Regions from separate parts of the Pseudoalteromonas sp. Scap06 genome, predicted to be linked through region 1. Evidence: riboswitches for the same ligand, from Rfam matches in the RefSeq annotation. Region 1 holds a riboswitch; the other holds the start of a gene.
The links. Region 1 has a riboswitch for lysine ahead of lysC (lysine-sensitive aspartokinase 3). Riboswitches for the same ligand answer to the same signal wherever they lie in the genome.

Region 1 (3,418 bases):
ATATAACGCTTGATAAAATCAGCTCTGAATTTAATCAACAAACCAGTAAGCTTGAGCTAAATATAAATAACAACCAGGTGTATAGTTGCTGTGTGTCACACTCTCATGGTTTGGTAGGCGTGGCGCTAAATATTGATCATTCGCTATTTGGTTTTGATATAGAAAAAATCAGTTTAAAACGGCCATTTGAAAAACTCGCAAAGCACTTTTATGATGCTGCAGAAGTGGCTCTTATAACTAAGCAACCATGCACAGCTTCTAAAGCGGCGACATTTTTTAGACTTTGGACTTTAAAAGAGGCGTTAGCAAAAGCAACCAGCCGCCCTATTGCCCAGCTATTAAGCCCCAATGTATTTTGTGAGCTTGGCAACTCGCAATTAAGTGCAACTAGTACCGCATTAACAAATGATGTAAACGAGCAGTTTGATATTAGCGTTGTGGCAAAAAAAAGCACCGACTGGCAGTGCTCATTTATCTCATTTGCAGCGTTAAGCAGCAAGCTCGCCTTCAAGTAGTCGGCTATGAATAGCTTGGACCACAGCATCAGACTCACTTTGCTCGACTAAAAAGCACAGGTTGTGTTTACTCGCACCATGGCAAATAAGACGAATGTTAAATTCGCTCAACACCTGCATTAAATTCATTTCGTGCTGACGCAATACAATTTCAGACCCAATAAGTGCTACTAGGGTTAAATTGTTCTCAACCGATACATGGCAAAACTCAGCGAGTTTATCTAAGCATTCTTGATCTAGCTCTGGGCGTGATGCATTAGGCGCGTTATCAAGGGTAATAGCTACACTAATTTCAGAGGTAGTAACCAAGTCTACCGAAATATTACATTCACTTAAAATAGTAAAAATACGCGCTAAAAAACCACTCGCTAATAGCATTTCAGGGCTTTTAAGGGTTAATAATATTTGATTTTTACGTTGCGTGACCGCACGAATACCAGGTAGCTGAGATTTTTCTCGTTCAATCCAAGTGCCACCACGCTCTGGCTCTGTGCTTGAGCCAACAAACACATTTATATGGCTGCGACTGGCTGGCAAAATTGTAGCCGGATGCAGCACTTTAGCGCCAAAAGTGGCCATTTCTGCCGCTTCATCAAAGCTTAAACGCGCAATAGGTGTGGCTTTTACACACAAACGCGGATCGGTGCTAAAAATACCCACTACGTCGGTCCAAATATGCACACTTTTAGCGTTAATTGCTTCAGCTAACAAGGCGGCACTGTAATCAGAGCCACCGCGACCTAGTGTGGTAGTTACATTGTTTTCATCGCTGCCAATAAAGCCCTGAGTAACAATTACATTGTTCTCTAGTAAAGGAATTAAATGCTCTTTAGCTGCAAGCGCTGTGGCGGCTACATTAGGCGTGGCTTTACCAAATTGGCTATCGGTTTTAAGCACCTGGCGAACATCAAAACGCTGCGAATTTAAGCCCTTTAAGCGCAATACTTGAGTAAATAAATACGACGATAAACGCTCGCCAAAGCTGAGTAACTCATCGTGTTGCTTCTCTGTTGTCAGTATTTGATGTGCCAGTGTTTGGAAGTCATCGAGGGTGTTATTAAAACCAAGCGCTAAATCATCATCTAGGGTCAGATCAGTTAAAATTGCCTGCTGAATAGCAAGTACACCGTCAACATGCTGTTGACGTTCAGCGGCATCAATATCGGCTTTGCAAAGTGCCACCAAGTGATTAGTTACACCGGCGCTGGCGCTCACTGCAACAATTCGAACGCTGTTATCGTTTACAATGATTTCGCTACAACGGCTCATCGCCTCAAAGTTAGCAACGCTGGTGCCACCAAATTTGGCAACAATGTAATCTGATTTTGTGCACTGTGAACTTTGTGGCACTGATTGGGTAGTCATTTCGTCTCCTTTCGCGGCATCCAAACCGCAATAAAACAAGAAGAACTTGGCAGGAAATAAAGATAAGAAAAATCTACTGCCAGAAGCTCTCCACCTAAATTGGTGACAGTTTTGAGGATTCAGCCCCATAAACCGAAAAACAATGGTAACGACCCATTATTTTCCTCGGCGAGTACTTCCCTCCTTAATGGTCGCAGGCTGTCGTTGCCTCACATTAAGTACCTAAGTATCGCACCTCTTCTGAATGTATTATTAACCTGTGGCTAATAAAACAAAACCGCACTAAGAGTGCGGCTTTGAAAGTTATCGTTTAGACGTCTAGCTGTCAAGTCGTTTTATTATAAAATCAAATAAAACTACCCATAAAGTAAGAGCCAGCATAACCAAAGGTGTAACACACTAACAAATACAACGACAAACGAAGGTAACTTGCAAAAGTAAGTTCTTTAACCTTACTCATAGCAATAATACCAGCCGCCGAACCAATGATCAGCATTGAACCACCCACACCGGTTGCATACGTAAACGACAACCAATGCTGTTGACTCATTACAATGTCGGCTTTTAGTAACGCAGCCGTTAGTGGCACGTTATCAACACCGGCCGATAAAATACCCATTAAGTAGTTAGCGTACTCTGGCGCCATCACTGTATACAGGTTTGTAAATTGGCTTAGCACGCCCACTTCTTTTAATGCGCCAACAAGTAATAACACACCTACGAAAAACAGTAAGGTGTCGTACTCTATGTCACGTATAAAGTCGATCATATCTTTATTGATGTCTTTTTTGCGCATTAAAAATTGCGCGACTAAAAACATAATAGACAGGCCGAGTAAAAAGGTAAGTAACGGCGGCACACTATATAAAACACTTAAAGTAAGGGTAGAAATAACGGTAGTGAAGAAAATGACAGCGATAGTAATGTCGGTTTTTTCAATGCGTTTAAATTTAGTCTTTTTAAACTCTAACTGCTTGTTCATACCAATTGATAACAAGGTAGCCAGTAATAATACGCTTAATAATGCAGGCACAATTAACAATAATAAGTGACTAATAGTCACTTTACCATCAAGGAAAATCATTAACGTGGTTACATCACCTGTGATAAGTGAAACACCACCGGAGTTCACTGCAAATACAATTAAGGTGGCGTACTTAACTAGTTTTTTGGCTTCAAGCTTTAATGACATGATAACAGCCAAGGAGATCAGTGTAGCTGTTACATTGTCGGAGATAGACGAAAATACAAATGCAAAACACCCTACCAAAAACATTAGCTTTCGTTCACTAATACTGGTTGGCATTATCCGGTTCACAACATTTTCAATAAGTCCCTTGGAGTTTAAATAGGCAACAAAGGTCATTGCGGCCATTAAAAACAGCCATAAGGAAGCAATTTCTAAAATATTGTGGTCAAGGAGGGTTTGAATCGTTTCAGGGCTTTGCCCATTAAGAGGAAAAATAAAGGAGATAATCCAACAAAGTGTACCAAAAAATAATGTCGTTTTGGCTTTGTTTACGTGAATCACATCCTCA
Region 2 (3,418 bases), 1.6 Mb from region 1:
ACTTGTATATTAAATTGTTCGGCTAAGGGCTCATTCCATAACAATAACTGTGGCGCTGTCACCTTGGCTGGATGATCGCTAATTGCAAACCCCTCACCAATGTCGGTATACCTTGGCACTAATTTCATGTTTAATCCTATTGTTTTTGGCTGATACCTACGCGATTGTCGCCGACACCATAAGCGACAATTAAGCTTAGCTCTTGCATGCTTAAGCCGCTTTGCTGCTGCAGTTCATTAAAGAATGCCTGCGCCGCACTTAGTGACTTTTTAGTTTGCAATCCACCATCTATAATTTTATGTGCACGCAAATAGCTTTCTACGTCTCTTGAAAGTAAAAAAGTATCTTTTCCTAAGGCGCGCAGCGCATAAGGGCCGGTATTACCACCCAGCCTCGCACCATGCTTTTTTAAATACGCCCACAAGCCAATAATATCTTCACTTGGCCAGTTAGCAATAAACTCACTAAAGCTGCCGTGTTGCTCTGCAACTTCGTGGATCATATACGCATTATCAGTAATGGTTTTTACTTTTTTATAATTGCGCACAATCCGTTCGTCACTGGCTTTTTGTTCTAAAATGTCTGGTGGCATCATCAATAATTTTTCAACACTGAAATCCCAGAAAACCTCTCTAAATCCGGCCCACTTACTGTTGATCACCGACCAATAAAAACCACTTTGAAAAACTTTCCGAGTAAATTCTTCTAGCCAATCATCATCACTTAATGTGACGAGTTGCTTTGTTGATAAAGGTTTTGAGAGTAACAATTTAAGCATTTTTTCAGAGCCCTTTCGCTCCACTGCACGCTTATAAATATCGCTAAATTTTTCCATCTGCTTAATACCTTACTTCGACCATGAAACTAGTTTACGAGAAAAGCAGCCAATACGTAACCGTTGCTATTATCGATGAACTATTCTGTATTTAGTCACTTGACACCTAGACGGCTAAAGTGGTTTAATCGCCACACTTACCCTATTACATTGTATTTGTTGATTGATTTTTCAATAGCAAGTGCAAAGGGCTGGAAGAGGTGCGTTATTCAGGTAGCGTATGTTAGGAGCGCAAACTCCATTGAGCATACGTGAGGGGAATTAACGCCGAGAGGTAACACTTTTTTGTGAAAGGTTACTTCGGGCGACTAGGTTGAATCCTAGCGACTGTCACCAATAACATATTTGGTGGAGAGCTTCTGGTCTTAGTATAATAAGGCCGTGCGCCCTATTATTTAAGCCCATTCGCTCTTCGAATTATAAATACATTCAAAGAGTCAGGCACCCTAAATACCCGCCAATAACTCGACGAATGCCCTATAAGTTCGTGAGAGATGATCAACAACTTCAATATTAACAATTTCCATTTATGGACTGCGCTGATCACCCCATTTGATCAAAATGGCCTAGTTGATTACGCAACCTTAGACACCTTGGTGGCCGAACAAGAAGCCGCTAACAACGGCATTTTATTACTTGGTAGCACTGGCGAAGGGTTAGCCCTGACCCTAAAAGAGCAGCAAGCCATCGTAGAGCATGTCTGCCAATTAGAGCCGAGCGTCCCGCTTATGGTCGCAGTCGGTGGTAGTAACTTAAAGCAGCAGCTTGAATGGGTTAACTACTGCAACCAACTGCCTATTCATGGTTTTTTACTTGGCTCGCCTTTGTACGCCAAACCCGGTGCAGTGGGGCAAACCCATTGGTTTGAAAGCCTGCTCAATGCCAGTTCTCATCCTTGTATGCTTTATAACGTACCAGGACGTAGTGCGGTTAGCATTCCCATTGCAACCATTGAAAACCTCAAACAACATAAAAATTTATGGGCACTCAAAGAAGCCAGTGGCTGTATTTCTCAATTTGAAGCCTATCGACAAGCAGCGCCTGAACTAGCCATTTTTAGTGGTGACGATGCCCTCATGCCTTATTTTGCCCAAGCAGGTGCAAAAGGTTTAGTGTCGGTTGCAGCCAATGCATGGCCAGTGCAAACCCATGAGTTTGTAAAGCGCAGTTTAAGCGGCCAACATCCTAATCTTTTTGTCCAATGGTCTAGCGCTATCAATAGTTTATTTTCAGTAGCAAACCCTATCCCAGTCAAAGTGTTAATGCATTTACAAGGGCGTATTAGCAGTCCGCATTTACGTCCACCTTTAACACACCTTGAGCTGACACACACAGATGACATTTCATCGGCAAACAACACCATTTTATCTTGGCATTAAATACAGGTTTTTATAATGAGCTGGTTAGAACTATTAAATAATTTAGAAACGGGCGCAGTTCGCGCAGCAACACAAGACGAAAACGGCCAATGGCACGCTAACGTAGAAGTAAAGCAAGGCATTTTAGAGGCATTTAAAAACGGCACTAACATGGAGTTTCCTGGTGGCTTTGTAGATAAACATAATCTAGCGCCGCAATGCTTTGAAGCCACAGCAGGCGTTCGCATGGTGCCAGGTGGTTCAAGTGTGCGCCGTGGTGCACATATTGCCAAAGGCACTATTATTATGCCACCTGCGTACGTAAATATTGGCGCCTTTATTGACGAGGGCACTATGGTAGATAGCCACGCATTGGTTGGCTCATGTGCGCAAGTGGGTAAAAATGTTCATTTGAGCGCCGCGGTACAATTAGGCGGGGTACTTGAGCCCATTGGCGCAAGCCCTGTGGTCATAGAAGACGATGCATTCATTGGTGCAGGCTGTGTGATTGTTGAAGGCGTGGTAGTTAAAAAAGGCGCGGTACTAGCCCCAGGTGTTCGCTTATCTGCAACCATCCCTGTTTATGACTGCGTTAATGAGCGTCAGCTTGATAAAGGCGAAGCAATCCCTGAATACGCGATTGTGATCCCAGGCTCTCGCCCTGCGTCAAACGACTGGGCGCGTGCTCAAGGCTTGAGTATGTCGTGTGCCTTAATTGTTAAATACCGGGACGAGCAAAGTGACGCGTCATTATTGCTTGAAGAGGTTTTACGTTAATGACCTTTTTGAGCACGCCCGTTAAAAGCGCTATTGATGAGCTTTCGAGTAAACTCGATACTCCATTTTTTGTCTACGACCTCGACTCACTAGATGCGCACCTTGCGCACTTAGTGGCGCAAACCGAAGTAAAGCTTTGGTATGCGGTTAAAGCCAATCCCCTATCTAAAGTGATACAAAGTTTAGATAACGCTGGTTTTAACTTTGATGTTGCAAGTAAAGGCGAACTTGAGCAAGTACTTGCCCAAGGAATTAACAGCGAGCGCGTGCTCAACACGGGCCCTGCTAAAAGCCCAAAACAAATTAAACATTTTATTGCACGTGGCGTACGCACCTTTGTGGCAGAAAGTCTTAATCAGGTGCGTTGGTTAAACGAACAAGCCAATGCCCAGCAGTGCCAGTTGCAAGTATTACTGCGTGTTCAATTACGCTGGCCCGAGGGTGATAA

Region 2: linked by a shared signal. The riboswitch ahead of dapA (4-hydroxy-tetrahydrodipicolinate synthase) and the one ahead of lysC (lysine-sensitive aspartokinase 3) in region 1 are both predicted to bind lysine.

Annotation. Positions count from the first base shown of each region.
Region 1 is NZ_CP041330.1:1,947,630-1,951,047, forward strand. Features, by position in the region: gene FLM47_RS08955 (4'-phosphopantetheinyl transferase superfamily protein) at 1-515, shown strand, start outside; gene lysC (lysine-sensitive aspartokinase 3) at 489-1,880, opposite strand; lysine riboswitch at 1,956-2,128, opposite strand; gene nhaD (sodium:proton antiporter NhaD) at 2,227-3,418, opposite strand, start outside.
Region 2 is NZ_CP041330.1:204,909-208,326, reverse strand. Features, by position in the region: gene FLM47_RS01015 (YdiU family protein) at 1-128, opposite strand, end outside; gene FLM47_RS01010 (DNA-3-methyladenine glycosylase I) at 137-835, opposite strand; lysine riboswitch at 1,023-1,202, shown strand; gene dapA (4-hydroxy-tetrahydrodipicolinate synthase) at 1,330-2,214, shown strand; gene FLM47_RS01000 (2,3,4,5-tetrahydropyridine-2,6-dicarboxylate N-succinyltransferase) at 2,230-2,970, shown strand; gene FLM47_RS00995 (PLP-dependent decarboxylase) at 2,970-3,418, shown strand, end outside.